Regions from separate parts of the Clostridium sp. YIM B02551 genome, predicted to be linked through region 4. Evidence: riboswitches for the same ligand, from Rfam matches in the RefSeq annotation. Region 4 holds a riboswitch; each other region holds the start of a gene.
The links. A riboswitch is a leader RNA that binds a small molecule or an ion and turns the genes downstream of it on or off. The one in region 4 is predicted to bind lysine.
Positions count from the first base shown of each region.

Region 1: linked by a shared signal. The riboswitch ahead of L1S47_RS01045 (transporter substrate-binding domain-containing protein) and the one ahead of lysA (diaminopimelate decarboxylase) in region 4 are both predicted to bind lysine.
Region 2: linked by a shared signal. The riboswitch ahead of dapA (4-hydroxy-tetrahydrodipicolinate synthase) and the one ahead of lysA (diaminopimelate decarboxylase) in region 4 are both predicted to bind lysine.
Region 3: linked by a shared signal. The riboswitch ahead of L1S47_RS07875 (amino acid permease) and the one ahead of lysA (diaminopimelate decarboxylase) in region 4 are both predicted to bind lysine.

Region 1 covers NZ_JAKGTF010000001.1:189,273-195,135, reverse strand. Annotated here, with positions in the region: gene L1S47_RS01060 (DUF4489 domain-containing protein) at 1-180, opposite strand, end outside; gene L1S47_RS01055 (amino acid ABC transporter ATP-binding protein) at 304-1,047, opposite strand; gene L1S47_RS01050 (amino acid ABC transporter permease) at 1,064-1,843, opposite strand; gene L1S47_RS01045 (transporter substrate-binding domain-containing protein) at 1,923-2,702, opposite strand; lysine riboswitch at 2,909-3,090, opposite strand; gene L1S47_RS01040 (hypothetical protein) at 3,245-3,673, opposite strand; gene L1S47_RS01035 (helix-turn-helix transcriptional regulator) at 3,670-3,873, opposite strand; gene L1S47_RS01030 (bifunctional transcriptional activator/DNA repair enzyme AdaA) at 3,983-4,531, opposite strand; gene L1S47_RS01025 (DNA alkylation repair protein) at 4,544-5,227, opposite strand; gene L1S47_RS01020 (methylated-DNA--[protein]-cysteine S-methyltransferase) at 5,254-5,718, opposite strand; gene L1S47_RS01015 (MFS transporter) at 5,855-5,863, opposite strand, start outside.
Region 2 covers NZ_JAKGTF010000003.1:200,852-206,714, reverse strand. Annotated here, with positions in the region: gene L1S47_RS05215 (VWA domain-containing protein) at 1-549, shown strand, start outside; gene L1S47_RS05210 (hypothetical protein) at 959-1,468, shown strand; gene L1S47_RS05205 (hypothetical protein) at 1,623-2,126, shown strand; gene dapF (diaminopimelate epimerase) at 2,230-3,096, shown strand; gene L1S47_RS05195 (DUF3243 domain-containing protein) at 3,255-3,500, opposite strand; lysine riboswitch at 3,626-3,799, shown strand; gene dapA (4-hydroxy-tetrahydrodipicolinate synthase) at 4,070-4,936, shown strand; gene L1S47_RS05185 (CAP domain-containing protein) at 5,133-5,863, shown strand, end outside.
Region 3 covers NZ_JAKGTF010000005.1:162,869-168,731, forward strand. Annotated here, with positions in the region: gene L1S47_RS07870 (sigma 54-interacting transcriptional regulator) at 1-2,353, opposite strand, end outside; gene L1S47_RS07875 (amino acid permease) at 2,601-4,070, opposite strand; lysine riboswitch at 4,184-4,358, opposite strand; gene L1S47_RS07880 (hypothetical protein) at 4,654-5,088, shown strand; gene truA (tRNA pseudouridine(38-40) synthase TruA) at 5,148-5,863, opposite strand, start outside.
Region 4 covers NZ_JAKGTF010000002.1:322,652-328,514, forward strand. Annotated here, with positions in the region: gene ftsH (ATP-dependent zinc metalloprotease FtsH) at 1-596, opposite strand, end outside; gene lepB (signal peptidase I) at 629-1,183, opposite strand; gene L1S47_RS04195 (DUF3006 domain-containing protein) at 1,183-1,398, opposite strand; gene lysA (diaminopimelate decarboxylase) at 1,751-3,043, opposite strand; lysine riboswitch at 3,361-3,527, opposite strand; gene L1S47_RS04205 (hydrolase) at 3,595-4,269, opposite strand; gene L1S47_RS04210 (NAD(+) diphosphatase) at 4,461-4,955, opposite strand; gene sfsA (DNA/RNA nuclease SfsA) at 4,977-5,672, opposite strand.

The DNA.
Region 1 (5,863 bases), on a different contig from region 4:
CTTTATAATTGCTCTAGTTAATAAAGTTGTATCAATGCTTATACTAGCAAGAGTTGATCCATTTGTTGGCATATTAGATAAATCAACATATCCACCTTGTCCACATGCCAAAATAACTCCTGTTGGACATGGCGGCTTAATTGAGCATGCTCTCTCTTCACTACAATTATATTCCCTCATTAGTTAACACTCCCAATACTTAAATTTATAAATCAACCCAACATCTTCAATGCAAAAGATTTTACATTTATAAATTATTGTTCTACTTAGTACATAATACACAATTTTTAAATAATAGTTACTCTATTCATAATTTCTTAGAGTTCTTTTTAAAAATTCCCTTGTACGTTCTTTCTTAGGATTTTTGAATATTTCCTCTGGATTTCCTTCTTCTGCAATTACACCTTTATCCATAAAGACGACTCTATCTGAAACCTCTTCTGCAAATCCCATTTCATGAGTTACAATTAGCATAGTAAGGCCTGATTCTGCAAGTTTTTTCATGACTTTTAATACTTCTCCCACCATCTCTGGATCTAGTGCTGAAGTAGGTTCATCAAAAAGCATAACATCTGGTTCCATAGAAAGAGCTCTAGCTATTGCTACCCTTTGTTTTTGCCCACCAGATAATTGCTTAGGTTTAGCGTTAATAAATTGCTCCATTCCTACAACTTTCAAATACTTCGCAGCAACTTTTTCTGCTTCCTCTCTTGTACGTTTTAATACTTTCATTTGACCAACCGTACAATTACGTAAAACATTATGATTGTTAAATAAATTAAATTGCTGAAACACCATTCCTAATTTGGTTCGATATCTATTTATGTTGTGCTTATCATCTAAAATATCCTCACCTTTATATATAATTTTTCCTCCACTAGGTCTTTCTAATAAATTTATACAACGTAAAAGAGTTGATTTTCCTGAACCTGAAGAACCTATAATACATATTACTTCCCCCTTTTTCACTGAAAAGTCTATATCTCTCAGCACTTCATGTGTTCCAAAGGATTTGCTTAGATGTCTGATATCTATTACTTTTTCCATCACTTTCACCTCCACGTCAAAATATATTATCGTAATTATTAGAACGCTTTACTATATCCTCTGGTGTTTCTACTTGCATCTGATTAGCATACATAATATAGTTTTCTGGTCCATCTAATTTTCTTTCTATAAAACGTAATATCCTTGTTACTGTAAAAGTCATAACAAAATAGATAACACAGGCAACAAAGAACGATTCAAAATATCTAAAATTATTTCCTGCAATTGATTTAGTTTGAAAGTATAGTTCCGTTACTGAGATAACATTAAGTACTGAGGTGTCCTTTATATTAATTACAAACTCATTTCCTGTAGCTGGTAAAATATTTCTAATTACTTGTGGCAGAATAACGTTTAACATTGTTTGTATATGATTCATTCCAATTGCATTAGCAGCCTCAAATTGCCCCTTATCTATTGAAACAATTCCACCTCGAACAATTTCAGACATATATGCACCTGTATTAATTGAAACTATAAAAATTGCTGCATAAAATCTGTTCATATCTATTCCAAAAGCTAGTGCAGAACCATAATATATAACCATTGCTTGCACAATCATTGGTGTCCCTCGAAAGAATTCAATATAAATTGAAAAGACGATATTAATCAATTTTAACAAATATCTTTCTATGCCTCTTTGAGGCATTGGAATCGTACGTACAACTCCTATAAATAACCCTATGATTGAACCTAATATAGTTCCAATTACGGATATTAATAGCGTAATGCCTGCACCACGAATAAACATTGGCCCATTTTGAGATATAATTCTTATTATCCACTCCGAACTCATATTTTCGCCTCTTTCTATTTTAATACTTTAAAATATTACAAAACCGACTACATTAACTGCACTCGGTTTATAATAATTATTACTTTGCTGCAGGCTGATTTTTTATTGCAGTATCCATAATTTTTGTCTGTTCATCTTCTGAAATACCTGATAAGATTTCATTTATCTTTGGAGTTAATTCACTTCCCTTAGCTACTCCTACTGCTATCGCTGTATCATCATCCGATGTTTTAAATCCAGTTTTAAACTCAACCATCTTAAAATTGTTATTTGCAGTTTCAGCACTAACGCCTTCAGGCTTTTCTGATACGTAACCATCAATCATGCCTGATTCAAGCGCAACTCTCATAGCTGGAAAATTATCCATGGCTGGTTGTTTACTAACTCCTTGAATTTGATCAATTACTGTGTAATGAAATGTATTTAATTGTGCTGTAATTTTAGCATCCTTAAAGTCTTGAATTGATGTTGCACCATCATACTTTCCGCCTTTCTTTACAACCATAACCAAATTTGATTTATAATAGTTATTTGAAAAATCAATTGTTTTCTTACGTTCTGCTGTAGGAGACATACCTGCAATAATTGCATCAATCTTACCTGAGGTTAATGCAGGTACAAGTCCATCCCATTCTGTCTTTACTATAACTAATTTTTTACCTAGCCCTTGCGCAATCTTTTTTGCTATCTCTATATCATAACCTCCTGCATATTCTGCACTACCATCGATTTTAACTCCACCATTTGAATCATCCATTTGAGTCCAGTTAAATGGTGCATAGCCAGCTTCAAGACCAACCTTAAAAGTTTCTTCTTTGGTACTTGCTTCATTTGTTTTGCTTGTCCCACAACTTGTCATACCTAATGCAGATATACACAGTACAGCTGCCAATAACACAGATAATTTTCTTCTCATATTTCCCTTCCCCTTTCACAACTTTTAATTTATCTTTATCTTTTAAATGGCTTCACTGCCACCTTTGTTTTCAATTTGAGTATAAAAAAAGATCTGAGGTGAACTCAGATCGCAACTAGCATATTTGCCCTTAATTCCTCTCCCTTCCCAAATGAGATAGCACAACTCAATAAACTGGGAAGTTTATTGAGACAGTCCTGTAGCTCTTAACTACAGACCCAGCAAATAATACTGAGAATATTATAAGCTTCGGCGACATTTCCTTCCTATTAGTATCATTGCTTCTCAAACTCCACTAAAAACTGTTAAATATCGCGCCTCTACCCCACCTACATAAGTGAGGTTATATTAAATTATAAAATAAGTTTACCTTACATATCTTCCTAAGTCAACCCATATTTGTATATTTTTTACAATATTGAATTCTCCTCAAATTTAAAAGGTGGAGTTATACTCCACCAATAATTTTATGATACAAATATAAACTACATTCTTTTTGAATAGTAATTTGAAAAGCCTATAAATAGTATCCCTTCTATTAGAAGCAATGACGAAACAAGAATTAAAACTAACCTATCTGCATTCATAAATCCTAAGGCTAAAACCAGTATACAAATTATAAAGTTCATTATTTTACTCACCATATAACCTGATTTTTCTTTTATTCTAATATTACGTTCATCATTTACTTCAATATCCTTTAGTTTTTTAATCTTTTCATCTTCTAATCTTGTGGTAAAGAAATTACCAACTAGGTTTCCTATACCTAAAACAAAAAATGCAGAACCAAATCCAAGACAAATACCTGAAATATTTTTTATATTCTCATCTGCCATTATGAATTTTCCCAAAAGTAACATAGCAACACCTAAAATTAATAAAACTAAATACATAAGAGTTTTTTTATTATTCATTTCTCTTCCTCCTCATATATAAAAATATCTTCGATGTTCATATTAAAATACCTTGCTATTTTAAAAGCTAATATTATAGAAGGATTATATCTGCCATTTTCTAATGATCCTATAGTTTGCCTAGAAACCTCTAATGCTTCAGCAAGTTCTTCTTGTTTAATTCCTCGTTCTTTTCTTATTTCTTCTAATCGATTTTTCAAAGATATACCTCCTCTCATGGAAAGTGTACTTTCCATATATATAATAGCATTATTTTCCCATAATGTAAAGCTTACTTTCCATTAGTTATCAAAAAAATAAGTAGATTATCTATAATCTACTTCTATACTCACTTGGAGTCATTCCTATTTGTTTTTTAAAAAATCCATAAAAATTTGAAGTGCTTTCAAATCCACATAAAAGTGCAATATTGATTACGGTATCATCTGTGTTCTCAAGTAAATCTAGTGCCTTCTCAATTCTAAGTGCATTAATATATTTTACTGGTGTAATACCAAATTTATCAGAAAAGACTTTTATCATATGGTTCTGACTTACTCCTAAAGCTTTTAATTTCTCTTCCATTTCTATATTACTTGAATAATATGAATCAAATAATTTTTTAATCCTAAATGCAAGTTCATCAGTTGGATTAAAATTCAAAAGATCTGGTCGACATCTTTTACATGGACGAAAGCCTTTATCAACTGCCTCTTCAAAATCATCAAAAAATATTACATTATCTCTTAATGGCTCTTTCGATTTACAAGAAGGCTTACAAACTATCCCTGTAGTTTTTACTCCGTAATAAAATATCCTATCATAATTTTCATCATTATTAATTACTGCATTCCATTTTTCCTCTTCTTTTAATATCATTTACTACTCCTTTTATTTTCTTTTCATGCTTCCTATAATAGCTTTTGCTTCCTTACTGACTTTTAAGGACTCAATTATTTTTTGTAATGCCTTATTATAGGTAAAATCATCAAGGGAATTATTATTTAAATATTTCATTGTTTTTTCTGGAAACTTAACATAACACATTGAAACGGCCCAAGCTACCCCCATTTTTGCATAATAGCCTTCATGTTTTATGCTGTTTAATAATATAATCACTTTATCAATATATTCTTCACTAATATAGTAGTCAATTAACATAACAATTCCAAATCTAACTTCAAACTCTTCTTTAGATTTTATGTAAGGTTCTATAAATGTTAAAACACGCTCAAGGTTTAACTTAGTAAATTTTAATCCTACACAAAAGCTATCACAAACCGACCAATTATCAATTTTATGTATAAAGTTTGCTATATAGTTTAATCGTTCATCAACATCTGCTTTTACATATCCTAAAACCATACCTTGTAGCATAACTTCCTCAAAATAGTCATCCTTAGCTGAATTAATATACGCCTTCCATTCACCCTTTGCTAACTGTTTTGCCATTTTTCTTAAATATGGCAGTCTAACTCCAATTATATTATTAACGTTTGTACACAAAGAACTCTGAAAATTTTTATATTCTTCATCTGCTAAACTAAGAAATGTTTCTCTAATTTCCTTGTACATATTAATCACCTATATGCAATATTATTTTAATCATTGCTATTGTTTTCTATTTCCAATAATTTTTCTTTTATCCCTATGCCACCAGCATAACCTACTAATTTTCCGTTAGTTCCTATAACACGATGACAAGGAATAATTATAGGAATAGGATTCTTATTATTTGCCATACCAACTGCACGAGATGCTTTTATATTTCCTATCTTCTCTGCAATATTTTTATAGCTACATGTCTCTCCATAAGGTATTTCTTTAAGTGCATTCCAAACTTTTTGTTGAAATTCTGTACCTTTGGGCTCAAGAGGAACATTAAAAATCTTTCTTTCTCCTTCAAAATATTCCTGCAACTCTTTTGCAGCTTGTTTAAGTAGTGGTGTTTCAATTAGGTTAATCTCTTTAGGAGTTATTCCTTGAAAATTAATATGAGTAATAGCGCTTCCATTTTCTATAATTAATATCTTACCGATTTTAGTTTCATAATAATAGGCGTTCATTTAAATACCTCCTTTATATACATGTATTAATATATTAAGTTTACTATATCTATAGCCTTCTGTCTTTCGAAATATCACTTTGTAATTTAATTAGTAAAAATACCGCAAAAGTAAAACTTTTGCGGTAAGAAAGTTTCTATGCAAT
Region 2 (5,863 bases), on a different contig from region 4:
GAGAAGAATATTTCACTAGATGAGAGCAGCTTTTATTCAGTAAGTGTTAGAGAAGAAAATGACGGTAAGATTACATCAGTAAAAAATGGAGTAATAGCCTTACAATATTCACTAGAGTATAAGCTTATGGGAGATACAGGAGCATTAGATTCTCTTGTAGAAGGTACAAATGGTAAGTTTGTTAAATTACCTAAAGATATATTTAATGGTGAAATAAAGAAGGTTAAAGGTGGAATAAATTTATCTTTGCCTCTTACAATACTAGCACTAATATTATTAATGTTTGAAATAGCTTATAGAAGATTAGATTTGAATATTACTTTACCTAAATTTATTAATAGGATCCATTTTAAGAAAAAAGTAAAAAAAGCACCATCAAAAAAAGAGAGAAATTTAGCAGAAAGTAAAATAGAAATTATCCCGAAGGCTTTAGAGAACAATCAAGCTCCAAAAGAAAAAGTTAAAAAAGACAATGTAAAGAAAAATGAAAGAGCAAAATTAAATACTGAATTATTACTAAAGAAAAAGAAAGATAGAAGTAGTGAATAATTTTTTAAGATCAACTAATAAGTTATTTATGTACGAATAAATTAAGTTTCCTATAAAAAAACTATAGTATAACCATGAATAAAATCTCCATAAAAGAAAAAGATAAACATAGTAAATTGGAGGTGAATTTATGGCAAAGAAAGATCAAGAATCTTCATGGAATAGTAAAAGATTTAAGGAACCAAAAAAGAATACAGTAACACCTGTACCAGAAATTCAAGGTAAAGAGAAGACTAAAGAATAATGAGTAGTGTGTTTGGAGACAATTACCAAACACACTACTTTTTTGTGACTTATAATTAACAATATCTTCATAAAATCTTATTAGTATTTACATATTTCGAGTTTTGTAAAATGCTATAATTTAATAAATAGTTGATTTTACTTATATTAAAATGAGGTGATTACATTGGATGTTAATAGTGTTATGAACAATTATACCTTGTCTTCTTTATGGAAAAATATTAATCCAAGTTCAAATACTGTATCAGCTGCAGTACCACTAATTGAAAATGTTGATTCAAGTGTTAATAATAGCTATCTAAAGAAGAATTATTTTGGTGGAACAACAGATTTGGAATTAACAGATATTTACAAGCAAGTCGAACCTAATTACGGTATCCCCTTGGAATATAGTAAGTCAGGTGATTTAAGTATTCCAAAGGATGTGGCACCAAGTGCAAATAGTGTAACATTAGAAGATTCAAATATACTATCACTTCTTCAGAGTACTTCTCCTAATGGTGATCCAATAGATACTAATATTTTAGGACAATATGAATCAATAGAAAATGGTACATATAAAAGTTCTGTTTCAAGTATATTAAGTACAAATCCCTATGCTATGTATAGCAGTGTGGATACCCTTACTTCAGGAACGTCAGATAACTCAGGTAACTACATAAACTTTAATGTATAATATATTTTAATAAGTAACTAAGATATAAGAAATATTTTCTCGTATTTTAGTTGCTTTTTTCTCAATTTTGTCAAAAATAAATGAATGTGTAAAGTATCATGATATAATACATAGGTATAAAGAAAATATTTCTAAATAAATGGAGGAAATAACAATGGGATTAAGCACTGATAATATTATCATAGCCTTGGTTGCTATAGTATTTTTATTTTTAGCAATAAAATTTATAAAAGGAGTAATAAAAGGAATTATAATAGTATTATTGATATTAACCTTGGGAGTAAGCGCCTATAATATTTTTATTACTAAAAAATCTATAAGCTATGAAATAAACAGATATAAGACAGATTATACATATTTTAAGAGTATTAGCTCAATTTCTTCGCATGCAGCAGAAAATATAGATGCTATTAAAGAAGGAAAAAATATTAAAGAAAATACTGATGAACTTATAATACTTAAAAACCATGCAGAGACATTGGAACATAGTAGTGAAATAAACGGAATACATAATAATTATATTAAGGGATTAGACACTGTAATAATTGCGGCTAAAGGATATAAAACTGCTAATGATGCCAAAGAGCAAGCAGATAAGTTACAAGAGGCTTCAAACTCACTAAATATAAGTTTAAAGGATATATTAAGTGGACAATAAAAACTTTTAGGAATTCAAGAATTATGATTACAATAGATTGCAGTTTTATTAATTTTGGAAATTTGATATAATTTTAATATTATTTAAGAAAAGGAAGATGAAGATGAAAGATAATTTTTTTGTTAAAACTCATGGCTTGGGGAATGAATACATAGTTTTGGAAGAAGATAGAATTGATTTCACTCTTACTGATAGGGCTATTAAAAGAATTTGTAATGTTAATTTTGGTATAGGTTCTGATGGAATATTACTTAAAGTAAAATCAGAAAAAGCTGATTTTGGATTAAGAATATATAATCCAGATGGTTCAGAAGCTGAAAAAAGCGGTAATGGGCTAAGAATATTTTGTAAGTATATTTATGATTATGGTTTTACTAATAATGAAGTTTTTACGGTTGAGACAAAAGGCGGAATAGTTAAGGCTAATATTGTTGAAACATCTAATTCAAAGGCTAAGTTAATTACAGTTGATATGGGAAAAGCAATTTTTAAAGCTGGTGATATTCCTACAAACTTTAAAAGTGAAGAAGTTATAGGTGAAAAAATAACGCTAAACAATAAGGAATTTGAAATAAATTGTGTTTCCTTAGGAAATCCACATTGTGTAATAATAAAAGATGAATTAGATATGGATGAAATAAAAGCATTCGGACAATTAATAGAAAATTATAAAGAGTTTCCAAATAGAATTAATACTCAATTTGCAAAAGTGATTTCTAAGGATGAAGCTCAAATACTAATATGGGAAAGAGGGGCTGGATTTACGCTAGCTTCAGGAAGTTCTTCTTGTGCAGTTGCATCTGTTTTAAGAAAAAGAGGATTAGTAAATGATAAAGTTAAAATTAAGATGCTAGGTGGAGAGCTAATTATTGAAATTGATGACAACTGGAATGTAAGGATGACAGGAGAAGTTAGAGAAATCGCAAAAGGAAATTTAAGTTCGGAACTTATTGAAGACTTAAATAAATAGTATATATAATAAATTAAAGAATTTACATGTTACATAGAGCTCTTAGACGTTTGAACTAAGAGTTCCATGAGATGTAATATGATTTTTGCATTATATAAGTGATGGGAAAGAACTATGAAAATAGTCTTTCCCACTTTTTGTATAAGAAAATTAAATACTTATTTATCAGCAATTTTTACAACTAGTTTAGCTAGCGTATTTCTGTCATTTTCATCAGCAGCATCCCACAATTCTTTAAGAAGTCTTTCCTCGTGATTTCTTGGATCAACATTATTTGAAAGAAATGTGCCTACTTTTTCAGCAACTCCAGTAATAGTTTTATCAGAAAGTCCAACAGTTTCACCAGCATCTACAGCTTTACCTAAGGTAGCTTTCCAAGAATCCCAATCTTTTAATGTATCCATGTTATAAAACCTCCCTAAACTATTATTTACTCTATTAGTATTTATATTTTTTAAGTAAACTATGTAAAAATAAACCCTTGATAAATGTTAAATATAAAGGTATAATTAACAAAAAAGTAAATATTTTTTGAGATAGAGGCGCGATGTTTATGAGTACCATTACGGAGGTAAGCACGTAGATGTTTTGGAAAAGGAACCATCGCCGAAGTGTATAGCTAATGCTTTAAGGCTATATTGCTGGTTTTGTATAAAATATATGCAAGACTGTCACAAGTTTTTTGTGGAGTGCTATACATGGAAATTTATTCGATTAAATAAATTAAGAATAATTTAACCTTGGTATTCTCCAAGGTTTTTTTTTACGCTTTAGGGATTTACAATATTTTAAGTTTATGGTTAAAATTATAAATTTGGATTACAATCGAAGGTTGCCCTAAAGAGTAAAAAAATAGAATTAGTCGCCTGCCAATTTTTCCTCACATGCGTTTGGAAAGGCAGATGCGAGAAAAAAATCGACGGCTCATAATCGCCTTGACGATTTTTTAATTTGCTATTTTAGGAGGTATGTTATGTCAATTCAAGGAGTTTTTGTTCCATTAATTACACCATTTAAAAATGATGAATTAGATTTAATATCATATAAGAGAATGGTAGAGTACTATTTAGCTAAAGGTGTTAGCGGATTTATGCCATTAGGAACAACAGGAGAAAGTCCAACTATTGAGGATAAGGAATATGAAACTATCGTAGAAAAAACAATGGAATATGTTAATAATAAAGTTCCAGTATATTTTGGATTAGGTGGAAACAATACTAAAAAAGTAAAAGAAAAACTAAAGGTTGTAGAAAAATATAATGTAGATGGTATATTATCAGTTTCACCATATTATTCTAGACCTGATCAAAGGGGAATATATGAACATTTTAAGAGTATTTCTGAAGCAACTGATTTAGATATAATTTTATATAATATTCCATATAGAACAGGTAGAAATATTGAAAATAGTACTATTTATAAATTAGCTGAATTAAAAAATATTGTAGGAATAAAAGATGCATCAGGAGATATAAAGCAAACAACAGATCTTCTTATCAATCCTCCAAAGGATTTTTCAATTTTGACTGGTGAAGATAGCTTTTTCTATACTACACTAACCCTTGGAGGTCATGGTGGAATATTGGCTTCATCTCATATTCACACTGAAAGCTTTATAGAGGTATATAATAAGGTTAAAGAAAATAACCATGAAGAAGCTTTGAAGATATGGAAAGAACTATATCAATTTGTCCCTATGCTATTTGCAGAACCAAATCCAGCACCACTTAAATATATCTTAAATAAGATAGGATTAATTGAATCCCCAGAACTAAGACTTCCACTAACTGAAATAAGTGATGAATTAAAAGTAAAATTAGATGGTTTTAAGTTCAACTAATAATTTATTTATGTAGGAATAAATTAAGTTTTCTATAAAAATCATATAAATGAAATTTTAGAATTAAAATAAAAAAATTATTTTAAAGAAGAGCAAAAAAAATAAAAATTATTGCTCTCCTTTTTTTTACTCAATTACCTCTAAGTTATTATTTTATTATTCTTAAATTTGCTCAAAATAATGGTGAGGTGATTATATGAAAAAGTTTATTTCAGTAATATTAAGTTTTTCTATTTTAAGTTTTACTGTAATAGGTTGTCAAAAAGGAACTTCACCAATTAAACCGCAAGTAGTTCCTAATCAATCTGGCGGAAATGATACAACAGGAGACACAACAGGTACAACTGGAGATCAGAATAATACAAATGGTACATTGAATCAACCTAATACAAATCCAGGGGATGGAAATGTACAAAATACAAATCCTCCAAACTCAAATAATAATCCAAAACCTCCAACTAACAATAATATTCCTGAAGGAACTAACCCATCAGGAAACCCTAATACACCTAACAGCGGAAACCCAGGTGTTACTACTGGAGATGTTGTAAATGATATATTAACTAATACAAATGCTGAAAGAACAAAGCAAGGACTACAACCACTTAAGCTTAATGCAGGTGTGTCAAAACTAGCAGCAATGAAAGCTAGAGATATGTATGATAAAAACTATTTTTCTCATACATCACCAACTTATGGAGATCCAGGACAAATGCTTACTAATAATGGTTTTAAATATGCAACTATGGGTGAGAATATATATACATCTACAGGAATGACACCAAATGGTGCATATACTGTTACTCAATGGATGAATTCTCCAGGACATAGAGCCAATATACTCAACAGTGCATTTAAAGAAATCGGAATAGGAATATATTATAGTAATGGTAGATATTATGCTACTCAAATGTTCTATACACCTCA
Region 3 (5,863 bases), on a different contig from region 4:
TAGTTTGTATAAGTGCAATAACTTCTGATAAATCATTTATCTTTTCCCCTTTAAATATATCTGAGGTTGATAAATAAATTACTTCTCTATCCTTAGGGTTGCTTGCACTAACAACTCCAATCACATTTTTATTCTTCTTTATTTTTTCTATATTTCTCTTGAACTTAGTGCTATCTGTTATTTCTATTGGAATTACATCAATGTTATGTCTACTTAAATTCAACTTCTGCTCAAGAATATCTTTAAGCTTAAGTGCTGCACCTTGTCCAGTAATGCAAGCAGTAACTATTACATTGTTTTTTAACCTCTCATTAAATTCATAACTTTCTTTATATATCTTACCTTTATAAGGACTACTGCTTGTACATGCATCATAAATCTCTTCTAATGAATAATTTAGCAAAGCTTTTCTTGTTGCCTCTAAAACTATTAAGGTTGATACCATATCTACACTCTTTATAGGTATTTTAGTTTTTTCACTGATCATGTCTCCAAAAAAAACTAGTGAACCCATATCAACAAGCAGTATTACTCCATTACCTTTATTAGCATTTCTTACAATATCCATTAAATTCTCTAAAGCGACTTCTGGTTTTTGATCAAGAGGCATGTTATACCCTATGGCATGATTTTCTCCAAGCAACCTATTCGCTACATCTACAATTGATGTAGCCGCTGATTCTCCATGCATAGCTACTACAACACCCACTTTTTCTTCTTTAACAACTTCATTATTATCCATGCATAGAAACATTGTAATGAAGCCAACTTCATCCTCAGATAAAATTACATTAAAATAACATTCAATGCTTTCTTTAAGAACATTTGCTATTTCAAATTCTTTCTTATAATTATATTTTATGTCCTCCAATTGATGATTCTCCATATTTCTTCCAGTTTTAATTCTCTCAATTGTACTAACAATATGCATAGATAGTCCGTATAATATTTTATTATTAAACTTTCTATTTAGTTTTCTCTCCGCCTCTTTAAGAAACCTATCAATAATACTTACTACCTTTTTGTCCACTACTTTATATAATTCTTCTAAATTATCATTTCCTATAGTTAAAATATACTTCTTAAGGTATCTATCCATATCTAAGCTCATGATAAGCTTAATATCTTTTTCATTCATTCCCTTTGTCTCTAAAACCTTTTTCTTTTCTTCAAGGGCATCATAAAAATTATAATTTGATTTTTCTTCTGTCTCCCATGTATTTATTCCACTGGATGTAAACTTCAATGCATCTTCATTTAAAAACTTATCTACTTCTTCTTTATTGTTTTTATATTTTAAAGCTCCTTTAATTATATAGTCCGGAAGATCTTGACTGTTTATATATAAGGATTCTTCACGATTTAGCATATTATTCAAAAAAGCTTTTGCACAACATAGTTTTATATCACTTTTTAATTGTCCAATATTATTAGGACAATCGTATAATAATAATGCCTTAAGGGTGTTTGATGTTACAGTAATATCTGTCTTTATACATTTGGCTTCATTTTTCAAAAAGGTTTTTATCAAATCATATCGTTCTTCTAGACTTCTTTCCCTAAGCGAAGGCAGCTTTATTGTCATAGGAATTCTTCTAGTGAATGTTTTTAATAACCCAGATTGTGTATTCTCTGTTGTTGCACATATAATTAAAACCTTTATGCTATTTTCAACTTGTGTTTCTCCGAGCTTCCTATATACCCCCTTATCGATAATATAAAAAAGCATTTCCTGCCCTTCTGGAGGAAGTCTATGTACTTCATCTAAAAATAAAATTCCTCCATTAGCTTTTTCAATTAGTCCATCTCTGTCTTTATCTGCACCTGTATATGATCCTTTTTTTACCCCAAACAACTGAGCCATTAACAACTGTGGATTATTAGAATAATCTGCACAGTTAAATGTTACAAAGGGGCTATCTTCCGTAAACTTTCCTATTTCTTTAGCATACTTAAACATTGTTTCTGCAAACATAGACTTACCTGTGCCAGTTTCTCCAAGCAAAATAGTATGAAGCCCATCTGGCGGATATACTATAGCTGATTTAGCTTGCAATATTGAGTTTCTTAAAGATACGCTTGCTCCTAATACATTTTCAAATACATCTATACTTGTTTCACTATGTTTAAAGATTGATTCATCTAAGACCTTGTATAATACAGGCTTACCTTCAATCTTTTCCACTCTTCCCTGGCTATATAGTTTATTAAGGTCACTAGATGCATTTGTTCTTTGTATCTCTAGAGTTTTAGAAAGCTCTATGGCTGATATTCCTATTATATTTTCTCCACTTTTATATTGCCTTAAACAAAACTCATATAACGTTTTATATACCTTATCTATCCTTTTCATAAAATGATACACCCTTACTATGAATGAATTTTTCTCAAAAATATTACTAATAGAAAAATTATATAACAAATTTAAACATTTACACAACTCGTGTTTAAATTTGTTGTTTTAAAATAAATTAAGACGTCTCAGCATGCCTATTATTGCATACTGAGACGTCAATGCCCCTAAAACCTATTATATTTATTTATGTTTACATATTATTTATTGCTTACTGCTCTAATTACATTTTAATATTTATAGTAGTTTATCCTACGGACTCTTCTAATTCCTGTGGTTCAACATTATCGAACTCTACATCCTCTAACTTTACTACCTTTGTTTTGTATTTCAATTTGTAAACAATCCATATTCCTAAGAATAAAGGTAGTCCAATATAGGAAGAAATTAGTCCACCCCAATCAATATTTTCGGCTTCAATATAGCTAACTCCTTGTCCTAAAACAACAACGGTACATAGAGCTAATGCTATTATTGGTCCTATCGGGAATAACTTAGCTTTATATTTTAACTTACTCATATCTTGCTTTTGTGCAACATATGCTCTTCTAAAACGGAAATGACAAAGTGCTATACCAAGCCAAGCAACAAAACCTGCCAAACCTGATGCTGCAACTAACCATACATATACTGTACTTTCCGCATATATACCAGTTAAGAAACAAGCTGCTGCTACTAATGTTGTTAAAAGTACTGCATTTATAGGAACACCTTTTGAATTAACTTTACCTAACCACTTAGGTGCCATACCTTCTTTTGCCATAGCAAATAGCATTCTGCTAGATGCATACATACCTGAATTCCCACAAGATAGTACAGAAGTTAATATAACTGCATTCATTAATGATGCTGCTGCTGCAATTCCTGCTTTTTCAAATATTAGTGTAAATGGGCTTGTATCAACACCAGCTTGAGTATAAGGAATTATTGCTCCAACTACAAAGATTGTTCCTATATAAAATATTAATATTCTCCAAAATACAGAATTAATAGCTTTAGGAATAGTTTTTTCTGGATTTTCACTTTCTCCAGCTGCTACTCCAATAAGCTCAGTTCCTTGGAATGAAAAACCAGCTATTAAGAATATCATAAATATTGATTTAAATCCACCAACAAATGGTGCTCCATCAACAGTAAAATTCTTGAATCCAACTGCATTTCCTCCAAGAATTCCTAATATAGTTGCAACTCCTATAACTAAAAATACTATTACTGTAACTACCTTAATTCCAGCAAACCAGAATTCAGATTCTCCATAAGATTTTGCTGATAATATGTTTAATGCAACTATTATAACTAAGAATATTGCACTCCATAATACTGCTGGTACGTTAGGGAACCAAAACTTCATTAATAACGATCCAGCAACTAATTCAGCTGCTACAGTTATTGCCCAGTTATACCAATAATTCCAACCAAGCGCAAAGCCTAATGCTGGATCAACAAATTTAGTTGCATATACACTAAATGATCCTGATACAGGCATGAAAGTTGCCATTTCTCCTAAACTCGTTATTAGGAAATATACCATAACTGCAATACATCCATAAGCTACTAACGCTCCTCCTGGTCCTGCTTGATTAATTGTTGCTCCTAAAGCTACAAATATACCTGTTCCAATTGAACCACCTAAGGCTATCATATTTAAATGTCTTGCCTTTAAACTTCTTTTAAGTTCTTGATTGTTTCCCTCTATTTGAGAATTTGAGTTACTCATTTTGTCCTCCTTAAAAATAATTTTCTTTTAAAAATTAAAAAAACCCTGAGCATTCACTCAGGGCATCAATATATTCATACATAAAGGTAAATACGAAAATATATTAAACACGCATCAGTGATAGCTCTCCACAAACGACTTTGTGACAGTCTTGCATATATTTTATGCAAGCCCAGCATTACAACCTTAAAGCATCGGTTGTACACTTCGGCAAAGTTTCCTTTCAAATTGCTTCATTGTGCTTACCTCAGCAATTTTACTCTTAAACTTCGCGCCTCTATCTAGACTATATTGTTTTAACTTCCAACTTATTATATACTTCGACATTATAATTGGTCAATAGTAATTTTTACAATTTATTAATTTCTTGAATTCTGCAAAATTTCTATCTTTATCTTTGATTTTCTATTGTTTTCGCCAACTCTCATGAATTTTAATCTTTATAAATAAATATTAAAATCTATGAAAATTGTAATTTATTTTGTATATTTTTAATATTTACTATACTTGCCATTAATGCTACATTATATATAATGAGTTAAGTAGCATATTTATATATTCTGAAGTATAAGGGGCGAATTATATGAGAAAATCTAGTTTTTATTATAATAAAAGTTTATTAACCAAAAATTCTTTAATTTTAGGATCTGGTTTAATTGCACTTACAGTGCTAAGTATTATATTTTATCTACAATCAAAAAGCAGCTTTTTTATTTTTTATCTTTTAGGTATTTATGCCATTTTTCTTCCTGGAATAATAAGTTCTTCTGGAGTACTTATAAGGAAAAACTGTGAGTTTGTTATTATAGAAGACTCAAATATAACAATAAATACTATAGGTATTTCAAAAAAGCAATTTACCGTAAATGAAATTAAAGAAATAATCGCTGACAAAGATAGGATAAAAATTAAATATAAAAAAAATAAAACTTTTATAGTTAGAGCAAGATTTGTGGACTCTTATGATAATTTCAAAAAATTAAGCAAGACCTTAACACAATTAAGTCCACGCAAGTAATGTTTTAAAGGGCTAGCTAAAATCTATTTAAAAGATTTTAACTAGCCCTCTTATCTTAATTAGTATTGAACACTTTTTAGGCATAATCCCTTGGCTTGAGCTATAGGTCCTGCTTCTGCTCTTTTCTTCTCATCTAATATTCTTTCTACATCCTTAACATTAAGCTTTCCTACTCCAACTTCTAATAGGGTTCCAACAATTATTCTTACCATATTCCATAAGAATCCATTACCATTTACCTCTACCTCAATCATTCCATCATTCTCAGTTATATTAATATAATTAATGGTTCTTACCGTTGATTTAGAATTGGATTTTAAGCTTGTAAAACTTTGAAAATCATGAGTCCCAATTAAGAACTCTGATGCTTTTTTCATATCATCTAAATTTAGTTTCTCATTTGTATGATATGTATACTTTCTATTAAATACATTTCTAAACCTGCCATTATATATTCTATATACATAAGTTTTTGATTTGACATTATATCTTGCATGAAATCTTTCTGTTGTATCTTTCATACTTTTAACAACTATATCTTCTGGCAAATATTCATATAAATAATCAAGCATTTCATCTATAGACATATTACTATTTGTACGGAAATTAGCTACATAGTTTTCAGCATGTACTCCTGAATCAGTTCTTCCACAACCTATTACTTGAATTTCTTCTCCTGTCATTTTAGACAAAACAGATTCAATTTTCTCTTGTATAGTTGGCGAATTTTCCTTCTGTCTTTGCCATCCTTTATATCTTGTTCCATCATATTGTA
Region 4 (5,863 bases):
AATAGAGCTCCTTTAGGTAGTTTTGCCCCAATTTCAGTATATCTTTCAGGTTTATGTAAGAAATCCACAATTTCTTTTAAGGATTCTTTTGCTTCTTCTTGTCCTGCCACATTATCGAAGGTTATTCCTGTTTGATCCTCTGCATATAGTTTGGCAGTATTTTTACCAAAGGACATTACTCCTCCACCCATTTTCTTATCCATCTTACCAAACATCAATCTTCCTACGAAGATCACAAATACCATTGGTAAGATCCAAGAAAGAAGAAGTTCCATAACTGGGAAACTATCTGGTTTTTTTCCACCATATTTTACACCTGCATCATCTAATTCCTTCACTAATGATGGATCATTAAGATTTACAGTATATATACTTTTTCCGTAATCTTTATTTTCCTTAATAGGATATATGTTTATTACATTAGTATCAATTACGACTTCTTCAATCTGCTTATCTTTTAGCATAGTCTTGAATTCGTTATATTTTAACTGTTTAGTCATGAAAAGTGACTTAGAATAATTGAATGTAACTAATATAGATATTGCTATTAATCCATATATAAGTAAATATTTTAACTTCTTATTATCTTTAAACATAAATGTTCTTCACCCCATTTTTCTCTAGTTAGTTATTTCACAAAACCGAATCTATTAAATGGATAAACTCTTAATTGAGCTTTACCTTTTATATCTTTGCCATCTATAAATGGATTGTTCCAATATCTTGCATCTTCTGAATTTGCTCTATTATCTCCCAAAAAGAAGAACTTTCCTTTAGGAACTTGAAACTCTCCGTCGTATGAAGATGGATATTTTACATAGTCCTCATTTATTTTTTCATCATTAATATATACCTCTCCACCCTTTATTTTTACATTATCTCCAGGGATTCCGATTAGCCTTTTTATAAGTGTATCTCCTAGTTCACTAGAATAAAATACAATTATATCACCATGTTTTAGATTTTCGGGTTTATATACTCTAGTTACAAATAACTGATCATTTACTTGCAATGTTGGTTTCATTGACTCCGAAGGTATATATATCTTAAATAGTAAAAACTTATTTATTATTACTGTTGCAATAATAGCCAATACTATTGGAAATATCCAATCATATATAAATCTTTTAAAACCACTTATACTTTTTTGTTCAACTTCTGAGTTGTTAGTATTATCCTCCATTATTCCTCCCATATTCCGTCTGCTAATTTATTTATTTCTTCTTCTCTCTGCTTTGTTAATATCTCATCAACAACGTAAGTTTCATTCTTACTAATTATAACTTTTCCACTTGCAACTTCCCCAAGGATTAAAGAAATATCAATATCTTTAAGTTCTCCTGCATCATTTTCGCAAACAGCAAAGTCTCCTTCAATTCTATCAATTATATATTTCAAAATATTCTCCTTCTATAAAGATATTATTAAATAGTATATCATATTTGTATTATTTATTTTAACCTTAATAAAATAAAAAATCTATAAAGAATTTATAAAATTTAACCTAACTAGTCAATATAAAAAAATCGTCAAGGCGATTATGAGCCGTCGATTTTTTTATCGCATCTGCCTTTCCAAACGCATGTGAGGAAAATTTGGCAGGCGACTAATTCTATTTTTTACTCTTTAGTGAGTCTTTAGATTGTACTTCAAGCATATAATTTTATCCACAAATTAAAAATATTATAAATTCCTAAAGAGTAAAAAAATAAATAAGATTCAGCTATAAAATAACTGAATCCTATTTGTATTATATTTCATTTCTTAATATATCTTCATAACTTTCTCTTTTACAAATAACTCTAGCCTTACCTTCACTAACCATAATAACAGCAGGTCTAGGAATCTTATTATAGTTGTTTGCCATAGAATAACCATATGCTCCAGTAGAAAATACTGCCAATATATCTCCACTTTCAACTTTGGGTATTGATATATCATTAATAAGTATATCTCCTGACTCACAACACTTACCTGCGATGGTTACCTCTTCATATTGTTCTTCCCCTAATCTGTTTACAACTAAACAATTATATTCAGCTCTATATAATGCAGGTCTTATATTGTCAGTCATACCCCCATCTACTGAAACATACTTTCTTACTTCTGGAATATCTTTAATTGAACCTATAGTATATAAAGTTGTACCAGCATTTGCTATTATTGATCGTCCTGGTTCAATAGATAAAGTTGGTATCTCCATTCCAAGTTTCTTGCATACAACTTCTGCCTTATCAAGTATTGCTTTACAATACTCCTTGGTTTCTCTAGGTTCATCTCCCTCATTATAATAAACTCCGAATCCTCCACCTAAATCTAATTCAGGTATTTTAATTCCTAGTTCTTTTTGAACCTTAAATAATAAGTTCAACATTATTTCTGTTGCATCTTCATATGGTTCTATTTCAAATATTTGAGATCCAATATGACAATGAAGCCCACTTAATTCAATGTTTTTGTAAGATGATGCTGCTTTAATAGCTTCAAAAATCAGATCTCCAACTGGAGCAAATCCAAATTTTGAGTCTATTTGGCCAGTTTTTATATATTCATGGGTATGCGCTTCTATTCCTGGGGTTATTCTTAGATATATCTTCTGAACAACTCCATATTCTTTAGCAATAGAATCTAATATCTCTAGTTCATATAAATTATCTACTACAAATCTTCCAACTCCATTACTTATACCCATTTTAATCTCATCTATAGTTTTATTGTTTCCATGAAAATAAATTTTTTCAGCAGGATATTCAGCCTTAAGTGCAGTAAATAATTCTCCTCCAGATACTACATCTAGATATAAGCCTTCATCTCTAATTATTCTACACATTTCTAGTGTTAAAAAGGCTTTCCCAGCATAAGCAACCCTATTTCCGCCCTCTGAACACTGAAAGCTTTTATAGTAATCTCTACAATTATTTCTTACTAGCTCCTCATCAACTACATAAACAGGTGTTCCATATTCTTTAGCTAAAATACTAGCTTCAACTCCTCCAATATAAAGCTGATTGTTCTCAATTTGTGCTGTACCAAATAATTTCATCTTTATTCCCCCTTGTTTATTTGCCCCATAAAAAAATCGTCAAGGCGATTATGAGCCGTCGATTTTTTTCTCGCATCTGCCTTTCCAAACGCATGTGAGGAAAACTTGGCAGGCGACTAATTCTATTTTTATTCTTTAGGGAAGTCTGGTAAATCCTTAGATTATAATTCAAACTCATAATGTTATCCACAACCTAAAAATATTATAGATTCCTAAAGAAAAATAAAAGTCACAGAAAAATCTGTGACGGGTAGAGTTCTTTTGTATAGGATATTGCAATTATTACAATAAAAACATCATAATTAATTGCAATTAGCCTACCTTGTAGCTCTCCACTTATAGTGACAATCATGAATATGTTCTATTCATGACCAGAGATAACTTCTGCCGTTGCTATCTCTTCGGCTATTTCTCCTTTCCTTAAAGATCATCACTTGCCAGTTCCTTTTAAGTACTAATAGTAAATAGCTCCTCTACCCTAGGTATATATTATATTGTATTCAACTTGATGTTAATATGATAACATACTCTTTTTAGTTGTCAATAAAAAATTAAGAATTCCTATATCTATCCATTAAACTACTCATTATATCTGCTCCAAGAGGTGGTGTATATGTTATTGCATTTGCCCCAGCTTTTATTGTTTCTTCAACACTTTCTTCTGTTGGTCCTCCTGTTGCAATTACTGGGAACTCAGGAAACTGACTTCTAATTTTTCTTACAATTGCAGCAGTATCCTTACCACCTGAAACATTTAATATAGTTGCACCTGATTCTATTCTCTCTTCTATGTTTTCATTCTCAGATACAATAGTTACTATAATAGGTATATCAATAGTTTTTCTTATCTTACTTATAATCTCATTTGATGTTGGAGCATTTAATACGACTCCCATAGCTCCCTTAAATTCAGCATCTAATGCTAGGTTAATAACCCTTTTTCCTTGAGTTATACCTCCACCAACTCCACAAAATACAGGTACATCTGCTGCCATAACTAGAGCCTCAGTAATTACAGGTTGAGGTGTAAATGGGTACACTGCAATAATAGCATCTGCATTTGTATTTCTTATTATTGCTACATCTGTGGTAAATAATAATGATTTTATTCTCTTGCCAAATATCTTAATTCCACTACAATTTCTAATAACTTGAGGCACCTCAATAACATGATTCCTTAAGGTTCCCTTAATCTCAGGTACAAACTTAGACTCTTTTTGTGACATACAATTACCTCCATGAAAAATTATTCTAAATATATTATAATACTAAAAATTTCAGTATAAAATATATTCACATTATCTTAAATAATTTGTAATATTTATCTTAATATGAAATATGAAACAAAAAAAGAGTTCCTAACTTATTCAAGATACTCTTTTCAACCTACAAACACTAATATAAATGTAAATTAATATTAATAATTATATTTTTCTAGTATTTTTTTTACTACTTTTTTTCCTATAGCATCTTCTTCCATCTGTTCCAATGCCTTTTCTAAAGGTATCCATTCTAAGGCTTCAACCTCAGATGATTTATTTATATCTCCACTCTTATATTTTGCCATAAAAGTCAACATTAATAGTTCTTTGCCATATACAAAATCACTACCTAAGTATTCTATATTCTCTATCTGTATCCCTGTTTCTTCCATGACTTCTCTTGCTACTGTTTGCTCTACAGTTTCATCTACTCCAACATATCCAGATACAAGCACTTTAGAATTTTTATATATATAACTTTGCTTCAATAATAAAATCTCTTTTTCCTTAATAACTGCTATTACTGCACAAGGCTTTGGTAAATCAAAAAACAACGTATCATCGTGCTCGCAGAATGGTACTGCCCCTTCATCCCAACTATCTTTTAGTTCTAATTCTCTTCCACATAATGGACAATACTTAAACTTCATTCTACCCACTCCCCAAACAACCTATAAATTTACTTCAATTTCCTTTAATATTTCAATTGATTTTTCTGTCACCTTACAAGAATATGCATAAATATCAACGCCATTTTTTTTTGCAAATTTTACTGCTTCTCCAAACTTAGGATCCATAATATAGTTTGGTGTAAAGCTCAGTACCTCTTCCATTTGAATCAAAAACATTATTCCTGCTCCGTAACCATTTTTTTTCGCTTCTATTAATTCTAAAACATGTTTAGTTCCTCGCTCAGTCGGTGCATCTGGAAATGATGCTTTTTCATTGAATTCAAGAGTAACTCCCTTTACTTCTAAATAATATACTTCACCTAAAGAATTTGTCAATCTAAAGTCAAACCTACTACTTCCATAGAACTTTTCGCTTTCTATAATCTCATAATCATTCAACTCTTTAATCATTCTTTTTTGTAAAGCCTCTTTCACTACCTTATTAGGTATTTGTGAATCTATATTTATTAATTTACTTTCATCTTTATAAGCCGCAATTAAATCATACTTTGTCTTTCTACTTGGGTTTAGTTCTTCACGTAAAATAATTTTAGTATTAGGCTTTAATATTTCTCTGCATCTCCCAGTATTAGGAACATGTACTACTATCTCTTCTCCATTTAGTATTACTTTAGCATTAAATCTATTCGGCCTTTCTACAAATACTCCCACTTCAATATTATTGTTGAATTTCATATTATCACCTTGATTTCATTTTGTGAATGTCTTTCATCTGTTCTTATTTTATAGCTTTCTTGTTTTTTTATCCACAGTTATGTTTAATTAATTAACAGATTATTAGTATTTCCTTGTTGATTATTTAATTGTTATACAAGTTTATAATATTATACTCATGCTTAAAATTTCTAAAGAGTAAAAAAACTTCA